DNA from 3 places in the Bacillus sp. CGMCC 1.16607 genome. Region 1 is predicted to be linked to each of the others. Evidence: riboswitches for the same ligand, from Rfam matches in the RefSeq annotation. Region 1 holds a riboswitch; each other region holds the start of a gene.
What was found. A riboswitch is a leader RNA that binds a small molecule or an ion and turns the genes downstream of it on or off. The one in region 1 is predicted to bind cobalamin.
Positions count from the first base shown of each region.

Region 2: it holds a riboswitch for cobalamin, as region 1 does, so the genes downstream of both, ACFSO7_RS07020 (DUF4430 domain-containing protein) here and ACFSO7_RS13215 (ribonucleoside-diphosphate reductase subunit alpha) in region 1, are expected to answer to the same signal.
Region 3: it holds a riboswitch for cobalamin, as region 1 does, so the genes downstream of both, ACFSO7_RS12410 (acyl-CoA thioesterase) here and ACFSO7_RS13215 (ribonucleoside-diphosphate reductase subunit alpha) in region 1, are expected to answer to the same signal.

Region 1 covers NZ_JBHUJX010000019.1:165,441-172,206, forward strand. The annotation lists gene ACFSO7_RS13215 (ribonucleoside-diphosphate reductase subunit alpha) at 1-1,784, opposite strand, end outside; cobalamin riboswitch at 2,163-2,362, opposite strand; gene ACFSO7_RS13220 (ribonuclease H-like YkuK family protein) at 2,556-3,074, shown strand; gene ACFSO7_RS13225 (sensor histidine kinase) at 3,550-4,536, opposite strand; gene ACFSO7_RS13230 (LytR/AlgR family response regulator transcription factor) at 4,549-5,250, opposite strand; gene ACFSO7_RS13235 (ATP-binding cassette domain-containing protein) at 5,408-6,148, shown strand; gene ACFSO7_RS13240 (ABC transporter permease) at 6,148-6,766, shown strand, end outside.
Region 2 covers NZ_JBHUJX010000011.1:13,089-19,854, reverse strand. The annotation lists gene yfkAB (radical SAM/CxCxxxxC motif protein YfkAB) at 1-912, opposite strand, end outside; cobalamin riboswitch at 1,054-1,248, shown strand; gene ACFSO7_RS07020 (DUF4430 domain-containing protein) at 1,375-3,135, shown strand; gene ACFSO7_RS07015 (class D sortase) at 3,142-3,708, shown strand; gene ACFSO7_RS07010 (DUF4430 domain-containing protein) at 3,722-4,471, shown strand; gene ACFSO7_RS07005 (energy-coupling factor transporter transmembrane component T) at 4,473-5,351, shown strand; gene ACFSO7_RS07000 (ABC transporter ATP-binding protein) at 5,333-6,766, shown strand, end outside.
Region 3 covers NZ_JBHUJX010000018.1:451,842-458,607, reverse strand. The annotation lists gene ACFSO7_RS12415 (RidA family protein) at 75-473, opposite strand; gene ACFSO7_RS12410 (acyl-CoA thioesterase) at 764-1,234, opposite strand; cobalamin riboswitch at 1,432-1,609, opposite strand; gene ACFSO7_RS12405 (oxidoreductase) at 1,793-2,686, shown strand; gene ACFSO7_RS12400 (hypothetical protein) at 3,049-3,285, shown strand; partial or broken gene ACFSO7_RS12395 (transposase) at 3,338-3,774, opposite strand; gene ACFSO7_RS12390 (VOC family protein) at 3,911-4,519, shown strand; gene ACFSO7_RS12385 (nucleotidyltransferase family protein) at 4,692-5,267, opposite strand; gene ACFSO7_RS12380 (MFS transporter) at 5,611-6,766, shown strand, end outside.

The DNA.
Region 1 (6,766 bases):
AACTGGCTATATGCACCCTTTTCCTTTGCCAGCTCCATCGAAGCTTGGATCGTATAATAAGCAATATCTTCGTAAATCTTGTCAGCATAATCCACTGCTTCATTTGTTTCCCAGTGGATTTTCTTAAGGGCAAGCAAATGATGCCAACCGAAAGTTCCAAGTCCGATCGCTCTAAATTTTTTATTAGTCACCTGTGCTTGTCCCACAGAAATCGTATTTAAATCAATCACATTATCAAGCATTCTCACTTGAATCCGTACCAACCGCTCCATTACTTCGGCTGGTACCGCTTTTGCAAGATTAATAGATGAGAGATTGCACACAACGAAATCGCCTGGTTTCCTTACGATCACGATGTTCCCATCTTCGTCGCGATATTCTTTCACGATGGTCGTAGCCGACATATTCTGAGTTATCTCCGTACATAAATTGCTACAGAAGATAGCCGTTCTTCCTGCACCTAGTAAATGCTTATTGGGATTTTGTCGGTTCACTTCGTCCCGATAGAACATGTATGGTGTCCCTGTTTCTAACTGCGCCACCATGATTCGTGCCATAATATCCATGGCGCGGTATGACTTCCGTGGAAGCAATGGATTTTGAACTGCTTCCTCGTATTTTTCAGTGAAAAATTTCTTGTCGACTTCATCGTAGAAATCCTCTAATCCTAATGGATTCCCTTGCTCGTCTTTCCAGCCCATTATTTGTTTGACCTGGTGCGGACAAAACGTGTACCACTGGCCAGTACTTCTTCCGCTTTCATCAACCTCTTGGATTTTTTTCATAAAAAGGTCTGGAATGGTGACGCCTGTGAAAATGTCGTGTGCTTTCCTACGTTCATCACCATTATTGGTCTTGAGATCGAGAAATCCGTTCATGATATCTTTGTGAAAAAGGTCGAGGTAAACAGCAACAGCCCCTTGCCTCTGGCCGAGCTGGTCAACACTGACGGCGGTGTCATTGATGAGTCTGATCCACGGGACAACTCCCGACGAATTCCCTTTGAATTTCTTTATATCAGATCCTAGTGCACGCACTTTCCCGAAATAGATACCGATCCCGCCACCGTCTTTGCTCAGTCTAGCAATATCCCAATTGTTTAAATATATGCCGTCAAGTGAGTCATCGACAGTGTCGATAAAACAGGAGGATAACTGACCAAAGTTTTTTCCAGCGTTGGATAAGGTTGGCGTGGCAACTGTCATATAGAGGTTGCTTAATGCCCAATAAGCTTCTTTAATGAGATGTAGACGCTTAGCAGGATGCTCGTTTTTCATCATCGTCATGGCGATAATCATAAATCGTTCCTGTGGTAGCTCATAATGATTTCGATCGTGATCCTTGGCTAAGTAACGATCCGCAAGTAAGAATAAACCTATGTAATTAAAGAGATAATCCCGTTCCTGGTTGATTTCTTTACTCAGTTCAGTGATTTCAGCTTTTGTATAAGATTCAAGTAGATCAGGAGAATAGATCCCTTTTTCCGTTAAAACTTGGATGAGGTGATGAAAATCGCCATACTTTAGGGCTTGCTCATAGCCACGATTTTGTGCCGCCTTGGAGTACAATTCATTAAGATACAATCTTGCCGCGACGAATGTCCAATTTGGTTTGTCCATAGCAATATAATTAAGTGCGTATAATAATGCCTGATGATTAGACTCTTGTTCTGATAAATTTTGAGATTTGATTTTTTGAATGAGATCATCTGTATTGATATTGTATTTGTTTGCAGTTTGATGGATTGATTCTAAGACATAATCGAGTTCTGTTGACGTCGTCATTTTTTTCCTCCTTAAAATTAACAAATGCGTAAGCGCCTTGATCAGCCCCGACAAGCAAATGCCGTCCCAAAGAAGAGGTTTGCTCTTTAACCTCATCTTTTGGGCGCCATTTGACCTTGAGGTCGACAAAACCGACGTCCTGTCGCATTGTCGACACTAGTACATCCTGTACGTCGGGGCTAGGACTCTTGCGCTGAACGTAGAAAACTTTTAATAATTGAGTTGTCTATAGTGCGAAAATTTTATATTTTCCATGAGAATATAAAAAATCCGCTCAAGGGAACTGAGCGGATGAAACGATAACACCAAAAGGAGGCCATAAAAGGCATAGCTGTCCTCTTGTCGCCACCGTTTCATCTTCTCAATCCCCGAAGAAGTGAAACATCGTGAGTTTAGACAGGTCTCCTGACTTATGCATCTTCCTACTTTGAGCCCTTCCCATATAAGTACCTATTTTTATAAGCGCGCTTATACAGTGGTTTATCTCATTTCGTCTGCATTTACAGTTGCGGGGGCAGTTTTGGATTCACACCAAATTCCCTTTTAAGCCTAATGGCATCCTAACTCGTGGGCAAACACTATATGTAGTTGTAATTTCGTTAATATTTTTCAATATGTAGTTACATTAAATTAAATAGTATAGTAATAGATTGGATTTTTCAAGTAAATTATTTTTTGAGTTATTGATCCTTTGCACGACTATTACACCGTTTCCATAGAATAGGGTATACAGCTAATCATTCGCTAAAAGGAAAGATGTGGTGGAATCGTATGAACGATTCATTTCAAAATCTCCAAGAAACGAATATGTCTTTCGAGCAAGTTTTTGAACGGATCAAAAAGTTTATGAAACTTAATCCAAGTGGCCATTATCGCCTCATGGTCGGGACGGATTCCCAAGTTCATAAAAGGCAAACGGTTTTTATTACAGGAATTGTCATCCAAAACGCTGGAAAAGGTGTTTGGGCATGTATACAGAAGGTCATTATTCCAAGAAAAATGTTGCATCTGCACGAACGAATTTCTAAAGAATTATCTTTAACTGAACAGACTGTTTCCATGTTTACGGAAGAACGAAAAAACCAACTAATCGATATCGTCTTGCCTTATCTTTATCAAGGTGCCACCTTTACGATGGAAGGGCATATCGATATTGGAGCAGGTAAACGAAATAAAACGAGTGAGTTCGTGAAGGAAATGGTCGCAAGAATGGAATCCATGGGTGTTGAACCAAAAATAAAACCGAATGCATTTGTAGCGTCAAGCTATGCTAATCGGTTTACGAGATAATATAACAAAATTCCTCATGGGGTGATGTTTTCAAAAGGCTCTGAACGGCAAAAACATACTAGTGTTCATTGAAAATGTCGTTCATGAGGGCTTTGAACGACAAAAAAACACCAGTGTTCATTGAAAATGTCGTTCATAAGGTCCATGAACGACATAAAAATACCATTGTTCATTGAAAATGTCGTTCATAAGGACTATGAACGACAAAAAAATACCAGTGTTCATTGAAAATGTCGTTCATAAGGACTATGAACGACAAAATCACACCAGTCTACTGTGAAAATGTCTTTCATAAAGGCCAAGAACGACAAATACAGACTAGGTATCCATGAAAATGTCTTTTCATAAAGGGTAACCCTTCGCTTGAAGAAGGCATTTGCCTTACATAAACGTCCTTAATGCAATAATATTCCTTAACACCAAAACTAATATTCAACAACGAAAAGACCTATGCCCACACATAGGTCTTCCTTTATTAAGACGTCCTGGACTCCACTACAAACTCTGAAACAACAGGCAATTTTATCTTAATATATAATTGTGAACCATCGTATCGATATGTAAGTTTACCATGATATTTTTCAACTAAACTCGCAATTATATACGTACCTAATCCCTCGTGGCCATCTCCTTTTGAACTATATTGGAAGGTCTTAAATAGTTTATCCACTAGCTCGTTCGGAAGTGGCAAAGTGTGATTGGAAATTTCTAAAATGTAGATTCCACCATAAAGACTTGATTGTAAGTGAATGGCGGCTTGTTCACCTTTACGTTGGAATTCTCTTGCCGCTTCAATGCTGTTGGATAGCAGATTAGCTACTAGTTTACTTTGATCTGTTAATTTCAGTGGAATTTGCGAAACTGGAATTTGTAGATCATATTGTATCTTGATCGAGTTTTCCATGGCTAACCTCTGATAATCGTGAAGTATCGCGGCTATATGCCCTTCCTCCCCTTTTATCGAAGCATTGGTTTTTCCATAATCAGCTAATAATTGTTCAAAATAACTCTTTAACTCAACTATTTTATTTTCTTCTAGAAGATGATGGACAATATTCATATGTTTTAAAAAGTCATGCCGCTCCGCCCTAATCTTCCTAAATACTTCATTCTGTACATTACGCTCTAATTCTAATTTTGCCATTAATTCATTATCCTGAATCGTTTTTTCAATCTGTTTGATGGCTAAATAATCAATGATGTGAAAGCTAATTAAACAAGCCAATTTCGGCAAAATGAAATCAGAATTGGCCAAACCGACTAATAATAAAATTTGAATAGTAAGCTTCCATCCATATGCACTGTCTACTTTTTGAAATAGATGCCATTTGCCTTTAAGACTTTTGAAATGAATAACAGACAATATAATCGGGATCACCATATTAGGCAGACTTTCCCCGTATGCAAATAGAAAATATCCAATAATATGTAAAAAAATCATTAAACTTACTCGAAAATTCACACTCATACTCCTTTAAAAATAATTACTCTGTAATTTATCTAAATTCGCTTTCGTTACAATTGCTGTTCGATTTGTATGGTGAAAGCTTACCGTATAAGAATTCTTGGCAAACAATGAAAAATGCTTAACAAAGTGAATATTTATAATAAATCCTCTGTGAGATCGTAAAAAACTCCGATTAGTTAGCTCCTCCTCCAACTCATTTAACGTCAAATAGGTGGTAAATTCTCCATCCTTTGTTAAAATTGTCGTCGACCTGCCTGTTCTTTCTATGAAAATAATATTCTTCTTTTCTATAAAGTGAATATCCGTTTTCGTTTTTAAGACAAGCTTTGATTTATCTTGAACGACTTCCTTTTTCTGTTCAAGCCTTGCTATTCCCCTTAACAAACGCTCTTTCGAATAAGGCTTCATGATATAGTCCAACACATTTAGTTCAAACGCATGCACAGCATACCCGCTGTGTCCAGTGACGAACATGATCTTAACATCCAGTGCATAGCTATTGATTAAATCCGCAAGCTCGTATCCAGAAAGCTTGGGCATTTCGATATCTGTAATTAATAAGTCAATTTCGCTTTTTTTAATAAGGTCATATGCCTCTTCCGGATCATTTGTTGAAAATACAACATCAATGTCCTCCTGATTACCGAGGGATATCAGTAATTTTTCCAAATCATATTTCGAGTCATCCACTAAACCTACCTTCAGCATTCCCTTCACTCCGTGTCCATTTGTTACCATTTTACCATGTTTAATCATAAAATAGTCATTTTCACGACATCAGAAGGAAGTTTTACGACATCATCGCAGTCACCACTAACGATACACAGTATGATAAATCTATCAGAACGAGCAAGGAGGAATCAGAATGATTGAAGTCAATCATCTTTCGAGAAGCTTTACCGATAAAAAGACGACTATACATGCTGTAAATAATGTTTCTTTTAAAATAAATAAAGGGGAAGTCATTGGTTTACTAGGAGAAAATGGCGCAGGAAAAACAACGATGCTTCGCATGATTGCATCCATCCTTGAGCCTACATCTGGAACAATTCTCATCGATGGAATCGATATCCATAAACAACCCATGTTAGTGAAAAAATCAATCGGCGTTTTATTCGGAAGTGAAACGGGTTTATATGATCGTCTCACAGCATATGAGAATTTATCCTATTTTGCCAAGCTTTATGGATTAAGTAAACATGAAACGAAAAATCGAATTGAGCAACTCGCGGTAAGGTTTGGGATGAAGGATTACTTAAACCGAAAAGTTGGTGGTTTTTCAAAAGGAATGCGTCAAAAGGTAACGATAGCAAGAACCCTTCTTCATAATCCCGATGTCATCCTTCTTGATGAACCGACGACAGGATTAGATATTACTTCCGCTAACATGTTTCGTGAACTGATCCGTCAGTTAAAGAGAGAAGGGAAAACGATCATTTTCTCGAGTCATATTATGGAGGAAGTAAAAGAGCTTTGTGAATCCGTCATTATGATTCATAAAGGGGAACTTGTTTATGAAGGTACAGTAGCGCAACTTTACAAAGAAGAAGAAAGCGAAGATTTGAACTATATTTTCATGTCTCGATTAGTTAGGGGTGGCAAATAATGATTTGGCATATTTATTTGAAAGAAATGATTGATGCTTTACGTGACCGCAAAACGATTTTGTTAAGTGTATTATTTCCTGTACTATTTAATATTGGACTCGTTATGTTTATGGATCAAGTATTTTTAGCAGAGAAAAAAGAAACGATTAAAGTGGCTGTCAATGAAGGTGCAGATGCACAAGTGGGAGAATGGTTAAAGGAAATCGATCACTTGCAAGTTTCCTATGTGAAGGACCCGATTTCAACTGTCAAGGACGGAAAAGCTATTGTTGCTATTGAAGCAAATGAAGAACTTTATGCTAAAGCAGTTAGCAACGAACCAAGTATAATACTTCATGCAGATGAAGCCAGTATGAAAGGATCAGCAACGATTGACATGTTGTTAAATCTTTTCGAAGGAAAAAAACAAGCAGTCGCTGCTCAAGCGTTAACAGAAAAAGGTTTGGATTTATCCATCCTTAATCCGTTTACTGTAGCTTTTCAAAGTATAAGTGGAAACGATGATGGATCCATCTACATGATCTCTATTTTCTCTCAAATGATCATCATTTTTGCCGTACTTTTTGGTCAATTATCAGTAGCGAACGATTTATTCGCAGGTGAAAAAGAGCGAAAAA
Region 2 (6,766 bases), on a different contig from region 1:
CACAATGACGTCTCCGCTAAAAATATTAACATTTAAACGAGAACGACCGTCGGGATCATTTCGAACCGTCACGTTTTTACTTTTATACAATCGATCTAGCAAGACCAAATCCTCTTCTTGACTACTACAAGCATAAAAGGGTAAAGTCCCGAACAGCATCCATGCATCTTTATTGCGGATGTCTAGCAAATGATGAATGGCTGCACGGATTTCATCTAAAGACAAAGTTTCTAAATTGCTAGCAAAATCGCTGGAATACATAGGATGTACCTCATGGCGTTGACAGAGCATATCCTCAACAATTTGATGGTGAATTTTTTCCAAATGAGGTAGTGTTCGTTTATTTAACATCGTCTCCGCTGACACAATTACTCCTTCGCTCACTAAAGCTCGGCTATTTTCAATCATTCGATCAAAATATTTGATCCTTTGTTCATAGGTAGGTTTTAATTCCATTCGGGCAAAGCCTGCTTCTGCGAAATCATCTAAAGTTCCCCAATTATGTGAGATATGTAAGACATCTAGGTAAGGAATAATCATTTCATAACGTGACAGTTCCATTGTTAAATTAGAATTTATTTGAGTACGGATTCCGCGTTCATGTGCATATTTTAGAATAGGAATTACATAGTTTTTCACAGATGATAAGCTTAGCATCGGTTCCCCACCTGTAATACTTAAGGAACGAAGTGTCGGGATTTCGTCTAATCTTTTTAAGATTAAATACATAGGTAAAGCAATCGGATCTTTCGTTTGTAAAGTATAACCGACCGCACAATGCTCACATCGCATATTGCATAGTGTAGTTGTTGTAAATTCGATATTGGTTAGGGTTAATTGACCGTATTGATCTATATCCATGTACGCTTCCCATGGGTCATACTGTGGTGTAATGGCTTGCAAAGTTTTCATCACATACTCCTTTCAAAACACTAGTAATTATAGATTATGAGGATACTTAGTTGTCAATCCCATTCAAGATTAATCATGAAATTTTTAAAATTATATACAAATCGACATTATTTTCAGTATAATGAAACCATCATAAAAAAATTGAATCGGCAAAAAACAGGTGCGAAAAATTTATTTTTATAAAATTTTAGCTTAATAGGGAAGTTGGTTAAAATCCAACGCGGTCCCGCCACTGTAAATGAGAGTAACCTATAGAAAGTCACTGTCCAAATGGATGGGAAGACATAGGGAGCGATGATCATGAGCCAGGAAACCTGCCTGTTTTTTTTGCACCTTTGCCTACGCGGATAGGAGGGTGTTAAGACAGCGGCGTTTCATGACGTTCATTGTACTTAACCTTAACTCCTCCTTTTTAGGGGGATTTTTTTATGTATATTTTAAACATAGATAGGAGAGAACACGATGGGACGAATATGGAATATAGCCGTAGTATTCGGGCTAGTATTTGCCTTATTTGCAGGGAGCTTTCAAACAACTTCATTTGCAGCAGAAGCTGGGAAAGAATCGATAACGGTTGTAGGAACTGACGAAACGGAAGTTTTATTATCTGAAACGGAAATCAATCCAGATGGAAAGTCAACAGCTCTTCAAACCTTAATAAATGCAGTAGGTTCAGGTAATGTTGAGATTTCCGAATCGACTTACGGTAAGATGATAACAGGAATTAAAGGGTTGAAAGCAAAAGATAACTTTTTTTGGGCTTTTTATATTAATGGAGTATCTGCACAAGTAGGAGCAGATCAATATATAGTTAAAAAGGGAGATCAAATTAGCTTTCACTACGTAGACTGGAAAGCAGCCCCACTAAAAGCGGCTACACTTAAAGTTATAAGTAATACTGGCTTAATGAAAGAAGCTACGGATATTGCTTTTGAGAATGAACCAACAGCATTTCAATTACTTCAAGTCGTCTTAGGCGATAAAGTAAAATATACGGAATCACAATATGGAAAAATGATTACTTCCATTGATGGTCTTGAAGGAAAAGATACATATTACTGGGCTTTTTATGTCAATGGACAAATAGCAACGGTTGGTGCGGACAGCTATAAATTAAAAGCAGGAGATCAAATAAGCTTTCAATATGAATCTTGGGAAAAGCCAGGGGAAGAAACTGAGGAGCTGCCAAAAGAAGATACTAGCAAGCCAATTAGTGAACCGATTTCCAGTGAGAAAATGCAAAAGTCGATTGATCTTGCAAGCCAATACGTCGTCAAAAATCAAGTTGGCGAGTGGGAAGCCATTGCATTGAAACAAGCTGGAAAGGAACTATCAAAAAACTATTTAGAAAATATTAAAAAAGTGATTAAGGATAGAAATGGACGTTTTTCGAAAATTACAGATTATGAGCGATACACTTTAGGAATTGTGGCTGCAGGTGGAGATCCCTCAAATATCGCTGGATATAATTTAATTGAAAATATTTATAATGGTGAAGTCACAAAACAAGGATTAAACGGAGTTCTATATGCTCTAATCGCATTGGATAGTGCAAATTTCGAGATTCCAAAAACAGCTAAATGGTCTCGTGAAAAATTAATCAATTACCTTCTAGAAAAACAAAATAAAGACGGTGGCTGGTCTTGGGACGGAAGCGCTACTAGTGATATCGATACGACAGCCATGGTATTAACTTCTCTTGCACCTTATATAAATCAAGAAAACGTTAAATTCAAAATGGATACAACAGTAAACTATTTATCAAAACAATATGCATCAGCAAAAATCAATAATAGCTCAACTGCAGCACAAGTAATCATCGCCCTTTCCGCTGCAGGGATCGATGCAAATGGAGACCTATTTGCCAATAAAGAAGCGAGTCTGATGACTTATTTATTAACCTTCCAAAATAAAGATGGTGGATTCGATTGGCAAGGTGGGGACGTAAGCGATGTAATGTCAACGAGTCAAGCAATTCAAGGGATTGTTTCATATCAGTTATTCTTGAATAATAATGGTTCTTTGTATCAGATATCTCAAAGTCCAGTAAGTAGCTCAAAAGTGGATGACAATAGTGAAATTTCTAATCCGATCAATAAAGTAGTAGAAGGTAAACTACTACCAAATACAGCAACGAATACGTATAATCTTTTCGTATTTGGTCTGATTCTACTGCTGCTTGGGGCAATCCTCTTTATGATAGAGAAAAGAAAGAAGGCATAATGCTCTATGAAAATGAAAATATCCCTCTTGTTTTTGGCAGGAGGGCTCTTTTTTATCAGTGTGGCTGGAATCCAACAATATAAGTCATCAAATATCCAAACTGCCACTTTGGAAAAGGCAAAGGAAGTTGTAAAAGTGAAAGAGGCACAGATACTTGATGGTTCAGCAGTGACGATTAAAAATGAAGAAGTGCTAGGACTACTGCGTCTGCCAACTATAAAAGAAGAATTACCAATTGTTAAAGGTGTAACCGAAGATGCACTTGAAAAAGGGGTTGGTCATTATGACGGGACAGCCTTACCAAATCAAAACGACCAAATTGTCTTATCTGGACATCGGGACACCGTCTTTAGAAGATTAGGAGAGTTGAAGGTGGGCGATGAACTCATTGTTGATATGACATACGGGTCATATTCTTATATAATTGACGAGACTTTTATTGTCGATGCTGATGACCGAACAGTAATCCGTCCGACAGCACCACTTGAAAAACTAACCTTAACGACTTGTTATCCTTTCCATTTCGTTGGAAATGCACCACAGCGCTATATCATAAATGCAATTCGAAAGTAATGGGGGTTCGAGAATGATCCGATTAATGAAGAAATTAACTTATATTTTTGCTTTAATTCTTACCTTCAGCTTAATTGGTTGTAGTTCAACCTCAAATGTATCTAAAAGTGAGACGAATGAAGAAAAAATAAAAGTGGAAGAAAAACAGTCCAATGTTGATACCAAGTTAGATGAGAAATCAGATTCACACAATACAACAGAGGAAAAAAAGGTAGAAGAGAAAGAGATAAAAACGGATACCACAGACTCAACTAATAATCAAACTCAGACTACCTTAAAAAATGAGCAAAGCATTAATTCATCAACTAATGTTAGCTCACCAAAAGCTCAATCGTCTACTACTGTAAAACCAACAACTAAAGAAAATCAAACGAATAAAAAACCAAGTGAAACTACAAAACAGCCTAAAACAGTTATTAAAAAACAACCACCTCAAGCTTCTACCGTTTCTATCACTATTATTGGTCCTAAAGACATTGGCATTGTACTTGGGAAAACGAATATTAGCTTTAAGGATGGCGATACAGTGTTAGACATTCTTCTAATGGCAACAGGTAAGAAGATTTTCGTGGATTATAGTGGTTCTGGGGCAATGGCTTATGTAAGTGGGATTGATGATGTTTATGAATTTGATTACGGTCCTAAAAGTGGCTGGACTGCAAAGCTTAATGGATCCACTCTTAATAAAAGCTCAGGAATTGTAAAAGTAAAAAAAGACGACCAAATGGAATGGATTTATTCAGAGGATTATTCGGAGGAATAAAATGAAAACCCATTTTAGTGCTTTTCATCCCAGTGTTACTTTTTGCTATTACATGGTTTCACTAGCATTACTTATGCTATTTATGCATCCATTCTATTTAACAGTAGCTTTTTGCATTCTAATCATTATTCATTTTGTCCATGATCAATTTGAAAGTTTGCGGCGTTGGCTCTTTCTTATGATCATTAGCGGACTACTCATCTTCTTAATGAATCCCCTTTTTAATGAAAGGGGACGTAATGTTTTATTTGAAATCTTTGGGCATCGAGTAACGGCCGAGGCTGCCATTTACGGTGGAATGTCCGCCATTTCTATCCTCGGAGTCATGATGATCTTTGTTTCCTACAATGAAATCATGACAACAAACAAACTTTTATTTTTATTTTCAAAAATCATTCCGCAATTTGCAATCTTGCTAATGCTAACACTACGATTTATTCCGTTAATGAGAAGAAGAATCGAGGATATTTCGGCTGTTCAAAAAAGCAAAGGGATTTATATAAATCATGGACCGTGGCGGGATCGGCTAAAAAAAGGGATGCTTTACATTCAAGTATTATTAACCTACTCATTAGAAGAAGCCATCCAAACAGCTGATTCGATGAAAGCCAGAGGTTATGGCAAACCAAATCGCTCCTCATATGAACATTTCTCTTTGAAAAAATCGGACATATTTGCCTTTATTTATATATTTAGCTTAGTTTTTTCTCTCTTATATGGTCGTTTCTTAGGGTATGGTTTCCTCACTATTTACCCAAGAATGGAATCGATCCAATTAGTACCGATTGAGTTAATCCAGATTTTCATTTATGCATTGCTTTTATGTTTTCCATTATTTGTTGAATTGGGGGGTGTAATCAGATGGCGTTTATTGAAATGAATCATGTTTCTTTTACCTACCCAACGTCTCAATCTGTTGCTTTAAGTAATCTTCATTTTCAGGTGGAAAAAGGTCAATTTGTCGTCCTTTTTGGAGCTTCAGGTTCAGGAAAGAGTACGCTCTTACGATTATTAAAAAAAGAGATTCAGCCGCATGGAAAACTAGATGGTGAAATTTTCATAAACGGCCTAAACCTTAAAGGTGATGGACAACATTCAGGCTCAATTGGATTTGTATTTCAAGATCCTGAAAATCAAGTGATTGCGGAGGATGTGCTTGATGAACTCGTTTTTGGGTTAGAGAACATCGGTCTTTCGACAAATGAGATGAGAAGTAGAGTAGCAGAGATGGTTCATTTCTTTGGAGCTGAATCACTTCTTCATCGTAAAACAAATGAACTTTCAGGTGGAAAAAAGCAGCAAATCAATTTAGCTTCCGTTTTACTCATGCAGCCTGAAATATTGCTTCTAGATGAACCTACTGCTCAATTAGATCCTGTAAGTGCAAGAGAGTTTTTAGATATGTTAGTTCGTTTAAACGAAGAGTTTGGTATGACTATTATTCTTGCGGAGCATCGACTAGATGAGGTTTTCACGATTGCAGATAAAATTGTCATGATGGAAAATGGGAAGATTATTGCAGATGGTGAACCACAAAAGGTCATGGAATCGATATGGAATTCACGACAACATGCATTTGTCCCATCGATTCCATCACTTTATTTAAGTAGCACAAAAAAAGATGCAGATAAAAAGGTCCCTTTGTCAGTAAAGGATGGGAGAAATTGGATAAGAGAGAAAACACTTCAGAAACAAAACCAGGGAAATCAAGAAGTATGGAAACAGAGCACTCAAAAGGTGTTAGACGTAAAAGACATATATTATCGTTATAGTAAAGAAGATGACTTCGTATTAAAGGACTTTCAATTTTCTCTAATGCAGGGAGAAATTTATGCTTTACTAGGGGGAAATGGTTCTGGGAAGTCAACTTTCTTAAAACTTTTAACGGGAATACATAAGCCAACTCAAGGTAAGTTATTCCTTCATAATCAACCACTAAAATCATGGGGAAAAAATGAACTATCAAGAAGGATAGGATATTTACCTCAAAATCCAAAAATCTTCTTTATCCATGATACGGTCGAAAAAGAAATCGAAGAAACGATGAATAGATGGGGGATAACGTCTCAACAGGAAGTAGATTTATTATTAAACCAATTAGGAATCGCACATCTTCGGAAAAGTCACCCATATGATTTAAGTGGAGGAGAGCTTCAAAAAGCAGCATTAGCTTGCTTGCTCTTACGTAAACCGGAAGTATTGTTACTAGATGAACCAACAAAAGGGTTAGATCCTATTTCAAAGGAAAATTTTGCAGAAATTTTGTTAGAGTTAAAGGAAAGTGGTATGACGATT
Region 3 (6,766 bases), on a different contig from region 1:
ACATTGTTAGATCAGTTTAATGAAAAAAACCTACGCAAAAAGAATTTGCATAGGTTTGGGTGAAGTGTATGATTTTAAATCTTAGCAGCCCAGATTTCGATTTCTACTTTTATTTGCGGTAATCCTAACTTAACGATATATCCAATTGTCATTGCGGGATAATTGTTTCCAAATAATTTCTCCCACTCAGAATATAGTTGTTGCCAATCGATATCTTCAGTAGCCCAAATATTGACCTTGATAATATTATCAGGAGATAAATGTTCAGATTGTAATATTTTTTGTATATTTTCAAAAGTATTCTTAATTTGTTCGTTCATATTATCTGGAATCGAACCATTGATGTCCATTCCAATTTGACCAGATGTCACATAAAGTTCTGCATTTCTTGGTATTTTGGTAATATGAGTATATTTTCCAACAGGTTCAGGCATCCCGACAGGATTCGTTCTAATAATTTTTTTATCGTTCATTTTATTACCTCATCATTTTAATTTACTGCTGTGTTATATAAAGTCATTTTTGGACACACTTCACCCCTTAAAATGACATCTAGAAAAAAACAGCAGTTGAGTACCCATACCCAATTGATAAATTATTTAGCGACTTTTTTTTCATATGATTTGGATACTCCTCTCATTAAAAGGTTAGGTAACATATTTAATGAAATTATAAACTATTTCAAACTATGAGTTCAATAAATTAGTAATCATAAGGTTTAGTAAGGCTAGTGGAAATAGGTGAGAGTGGAAAGCCTCACATGTTAAAGTTCGTGGATTTTCAATCTTCTCTCTTTTCTTTTTTTTGCCGTTAAGTATAAAGTTTTTTCCTCCTCTGTTTCTGGCTCAATCCCATTAACAGGAGTTGGTACGCCTTCACTATCTACTGCAACCATCGTAAGGATTGCTGTTGTGGTTAATGTTCTTCCACCTGTTTCTATATTTTGACACTCTACTTTCACATACACTTCCATCGATGTCCTACCTGTCGATATGACTACCCCTTCCAAAGTTAATATATCTCCCACTTTTGCAGATGATAAAAAATTCACCGTATCTATTGATGCTGTAACAACCACCTTTTTACTATGTTTCATTGCTGTTATTGCGGCTATTTCATCAATGTAGGCTAGCACCGTCCCACCAAAGATTGTTCCCATATGATTCGTATCCGGTGGTAATACAAGCTTTGTTTGGATTGTTCTAGAAATACTAGTAGATAATTTTTCTTCCATACCATTTCCTCATTTCCTTAAATAAGATCAGCCTTGCCAAACTTCGGGAATGGGAAAATCATAATCTAAAAATTTTTTAGACAACAAAAAACCCATCAAAGAGATGGGTTAGATAACGTGGAAAAATCAATAAAACAGTACTAGTTTACTGTAATTAGTAAGAGTCCCTCGTCATATCTTCCCAACTCCCGAAGAAGATAATACGTATAAAAATGGCAGGTTTCCTGACTATGCTTCTTCCTACTATAAGCCCTTCCCGTTCTAAGACAGTGGATATGCTTAATTCGTCAGCATTTTACAGTTGCGGGTACAGTTCTGGATTTTCACCAGATTCCCTATTAAGTCTTTTCAGACACCATTAATATTGGTCATTCATTTCTATATTTAGTATTTTAGATAATATAAATATAGCTTAATATATAGTTTCAAATTATAATATACATCTATTATTTTGACAATTCTAATTATCTAAGTTATAAATTAATCCAATTTAACTTATCATTTTCTTTGAAGCTTTTAAAATGAAAAAATAAATATATAAAATCGAGGTGCGATATTTTGGTCAGTATAGAATTAAAAGGCAAAAACATTATCATAACAGGTGCAAATAGTGGGCTCGGATTGGAATCAGCTAAATCACTTTCAAAACAAGGAGCTACTGTGATCCTTGCAGTTCGAAATCTCCAAAAAGGCAATGAGGCTCTTCAAGCCATTAAAGAAACAAATCAAAATGCATCATTAGAAGTAATGAAACTGGATCTTTCCGACTTAAAGAGTGTGAGAGATTTTGCTGATGCATATATAAATAAATACAATTCTTTAGATATCCTTATAAATAATGCGGGCGTAATGTTTCCGCCTTATCAAAAAACGGTAGATGGTTTTGAATTACAATTTGGTAGCAATCATTTAGGACATTTTGCATTAACGGGATTGTTGTTACCTGTAATAAAAAATACATCAGGATCCCGTGTAGTTACACTAAGCAGTATTGCTCATCGAGGAGCATCCATTTATTTTAATAACTTAGATGGCTCAAAAAGGTACAAAGCGATCAAGTTTTATGGTCAAAGTAAACTTGCAAACTTGCTTTTTTCTAAAGAACTAGACCAAAGATTAAAACAGAATGGAATTCATACATTAAGTATTGCTTGTCATCCAGGAATTTCTGCGACAAACCTTGTAAAAATAGGCAATCAGACACCAAGATATTTAACTTCACTGATGAAAATCCTTTTCCAACCAGCAGAGAAGGGAGCACTGCCTTCTATATTTGCCGCAACAGAAGATAGCTTAAAAGGAGGAGAATATATCGGACCAAATGGTCTAGGAAATATTAAAGGCTATCCTGCAATTGAACAGGTTAAAAAAGGTGTATATGATGAACAATTGATGAAAAAACTCTGGGAAACATCGGAAAAATTAACCGGAGTGACTTTTGATTTTTCTTAGAAATAAAAAAACATTATTTAAACTTCCACAATAATTTTCTCATTATGAGTACCTTAGTTTGGTTTTTAAATTTCAAGAGGGTTAATCCTAAGTATAATTGGAACTTATAAGGATCAAAGAAAAGGATGGAGCATTTTTTGGTATTATTATTCACATTGCCTTATCCATATTTTCTTTTTTACTTTTATGGGGAAATCTTGAAAACCTGTTGGATTAATAAACATCTAATTGTGTCACAATCTGTGTACACCACGAAATATTTTTTTACTTAGTTTGTTGTTTTGAACAAGTATAATGAATCAGAAAATGGTTTTAATTATCTGAAATATGATAAAGTAATACAAAAGTGAAGGGGAGTGTCTATGAAAATATTCTCTGTTTTGTCAATGATTTTAGGAGTTGTTTTAACGTTTTTAGGTACATTACCTTTTATATTCAAATATCCGCATACTGATAGTCCCAATTCAGGTCCAGCAAATATTTGGGAGCTAATCCTTATGATCTCTTATGACGGTAGGGGATGGTATTTAATTATTGGCATTGGATTGTTGATATTAACTGTGTCCTTAATTTTCAAACAAAGAAATTTGAAGTTTTAAAAATACAAACTCCTCTTTCGTAGAGGTTTTTTTATGCACTTCTTAGCATTTCAACATTTCGACCATTACAAGACTCATGAAAGAAAGTCTTGTATCTTTCAACTATACCTGTAGTAGTTCAAAGTCTAACGAACATAGGGGGCATTCAGTATTTTATGTTCCCCAATAGAAAGCTGTTGAGATGTGTAATTTAAGCTAGTTAACAATTTGCGCAATAAATAATAGCCTTCAACCATCATCTCATCTCCATATATTTAAACCATTTATCAGAATAACGAAAGCTAGAGAATGGTGTATTCGTCATAACATTTGATGTCTTATTGCAATTCTTACAAAGAAAGATTTGGCGAGTTTTATACTTTCCATTACATCTTAACAGAAGTACTTCCACAAAGAACACAAGTCATACCCTACTAAAACGAGTTTCAATAGTTTGATAATCTTATCTGGTTCATCTGGAAATAGGTCTCTTTTAAGAGCATTAAGCAGCTATAACTGTTTATTACTCAATCAAAAGTCTATTTAAGTTTCCTACTAATTATTGATTTTTTTCTTAACTATATTACTTAAAATAATTTTAGAGCATCTATATGCATAATTAATTAATAAAGCAGGGGATATTTAAATGGAAATTAAACATTTATATTTAAAGACAAATAAACTTAGTGAGTTGAAAAAATTTTATCAGGATCTCTTAAATTTTATTGTAATTAGGGAAAACCATTTTTCGCTTACACTTAGACTAGAAAACATCTTTCTCACTCTGGAAAATACAAAAGAAGATACTTTTTACCATTTTGCATTCGGAATAAATGAGTTACTATATCCAATCCTAATGGAAAAAATAAACCAAAGTATTGAGCCAATAAAGGATTCCGATGGTCAACAGGAATTTGAATCAGGTTTATGGAAAAGAAAACAAGTATATTATTATGATCCACAAGGCAATATCATTGAATTTTTAAAGAACCAAGATACCAGAATATTAGAAATCGGTATGCCTGTAAGTAACATAAACTCTTTTATTAACTCCTTGCAATCAATAAATAACATTTATAAACAAGCTTCAGATAACTTCTCTTTTTATGGAGATGAAAATGGTGTTTTTGTTATAACTAAGGTAGGAAGACCTTGGTTCCCAACTCAGTTAGCATGTTCTATTCATCCAATAAAAGTAGAAGTAGACGCTTCTTTAAGCCTTTCTTTCCCTGAGTATTCGTATAATATCAATTAAAAAGTTATTTCAATGGAGATTGAGAAATCAACATTTAGATTTTCTAATCTCCCGTATACTTATAGTCAATCTTTATTTTTTATATTCATATTACTACTATTGATATTTATAAATTTAGGAAACGTTCTCATTCTTTTTTTTCTTTACGATTGCTTTCTGTAAAATAATTATATTACCAAGAAATAATAGTTAGTTCAGGCCACTTGCTCTTCCACTTAGCTGCTTTAACCTCAAATATTTCTCTAGTAATCATACGTTTATTAGGTCTAACTATCATGGAAAATAGATCATCTAGACTATACGGAGAATATATTTTATAAATATCGTTTTCCTCTTTTCTCATCCCTAATGCAGTAGCAGTTGTTGGCCAGCTATTTATAGCATCCTCTACTGATGTATACGGTTTAATAGGAAAGCCAAACTTTTTCTCGTACCATAGATGAACACGAGCTTGATTTTTTACGTCTAATTTATATGGAAAGTTGCCTAATTTACTAATCAATTCGATTCTGATTGTTTCCTCGTATTCTGGTTCTAGATGACCGCTATTAAAATAAACAATGTCTATATCAGAAATGCCGTATGTCAGAGGATAATTTGATAGGTAGTTCCAAATTGTATTAGTAATTGCACCTGCACCTAGATAACAGTTTGGAGCATCCTTAAGTTCTTGTAATATATCAAGTACCTTTACTATCATTTCATTCTCTCTAACTATCTCAATTAACCTTCTTTCATTTTGTTTCATTACTCTATCTCCTTGTGATTATTAGTAGATACGTCATGATTAGAACTAATTTTTAATTACTATTGAGTAATTATGTTGGTGAATTTTGGATAAATTTATTTCTTATTTTAGTTGTTTTTTCCAAATTACTTAGTATTGTTAATTCCTTGAGTTTCTGGATTATAAAGACTTAAAACTTATTCTTCTAGTGAAAAAAATTACTAGTCAGTTTAATTTTACAATTTAAGGTAAAATTGGTAAAATAATCATAGCGAAGGGTTGTACGGAGATTCATAATGTAAGAGAGGTTGGCAAATGTGAAAGGATGTTTTGATTGCTACCTCAATATGAAAAAAAGGAAAGAATTTCAACTTTAATTGCGTTATACGTAAAATTAAAGTTGCCTTCTACCCAAATTCACTTTTTGTTCGGTCTATTTATAAATCGATTAGGGGATTCTTTATTTACATTAGCCATTCCATGGATTTCGTTTCACTTAACTGGTTCAGTGAAAATCATGGGATCGCTATATGTGATGAGTGTTCTGCCTGTTGTATTATTTGGACCATTTATTGGTGTGGCAGTGGATCGATGGAATAAACGAATGATAATGTTAATCACAGATTTAATTAGAATGGTAATAGTTGGATTGATTCCTATTTTGTATTTCTGTGAGCTTCTTCAGTTATGGCAATTGTATGTAGCTGGTTTTATTTTAGCCATACTCACATTGCTATTTGATGTTGCTACTGTATCATCGATCCCGGATCTTGTTAAAAAAGAATTAACTCGTGCTAATTCAGGCTATCAGCTTGTCAATCAACTTGCCAATTTATTAGGTCCAGCTATTGCTGGTGTGACAATAGCACTTATTGGAGGCTTTAATACTCTTTGGATCAATTCTATATCATTCCTTGCTACTTTTATTATCGTATGGAAGTTTCCAAGAACAAGTCATGAGAATCCAATAAAAAAACATATTTTTAAAGAAACAAGTGAAGGTTTTAAATGGCTTGTGAATAACAAATTAAATTTTTCCTTGTCTTTACAAGCGATGATCGGAAATTTTGGTGGAAGTGCGGTTTTAGCAATTTTTATGTATTATTTATTATCAGATCTTCATTTGAGTTCTGAAATGAGCGGGATTAACTATACACTAATCGGTGTAGGAGGGTTACTCGGTAGTTTAATCATTGTACCTCTTGAACGAAAGGTTAGAAGGGGGCTTCTCATCCAAAGTCTACTTGCTATTGGTGCCTTTGGATTATTGTTTGTACTAATAAGTGATTTTTGGCTTGCTCCAGGTATTGCTTTTGGGATAGCGACTTGTTGTAATGTAGGGTGGAATTCGATTGTCTCTACTGTAAGACAGGAAACAGTTCCTAAAGAAATGTTGGGGAGAGTTCTCGGATTTTCAAGGATGTTTACACGACTGGCTATGCCACTTGGAGCATTTGTTGGAACATTACTTGCGGAAATAAATCCTTTAACGGTGTTTATTTTTGCTTCCATTACTAAAT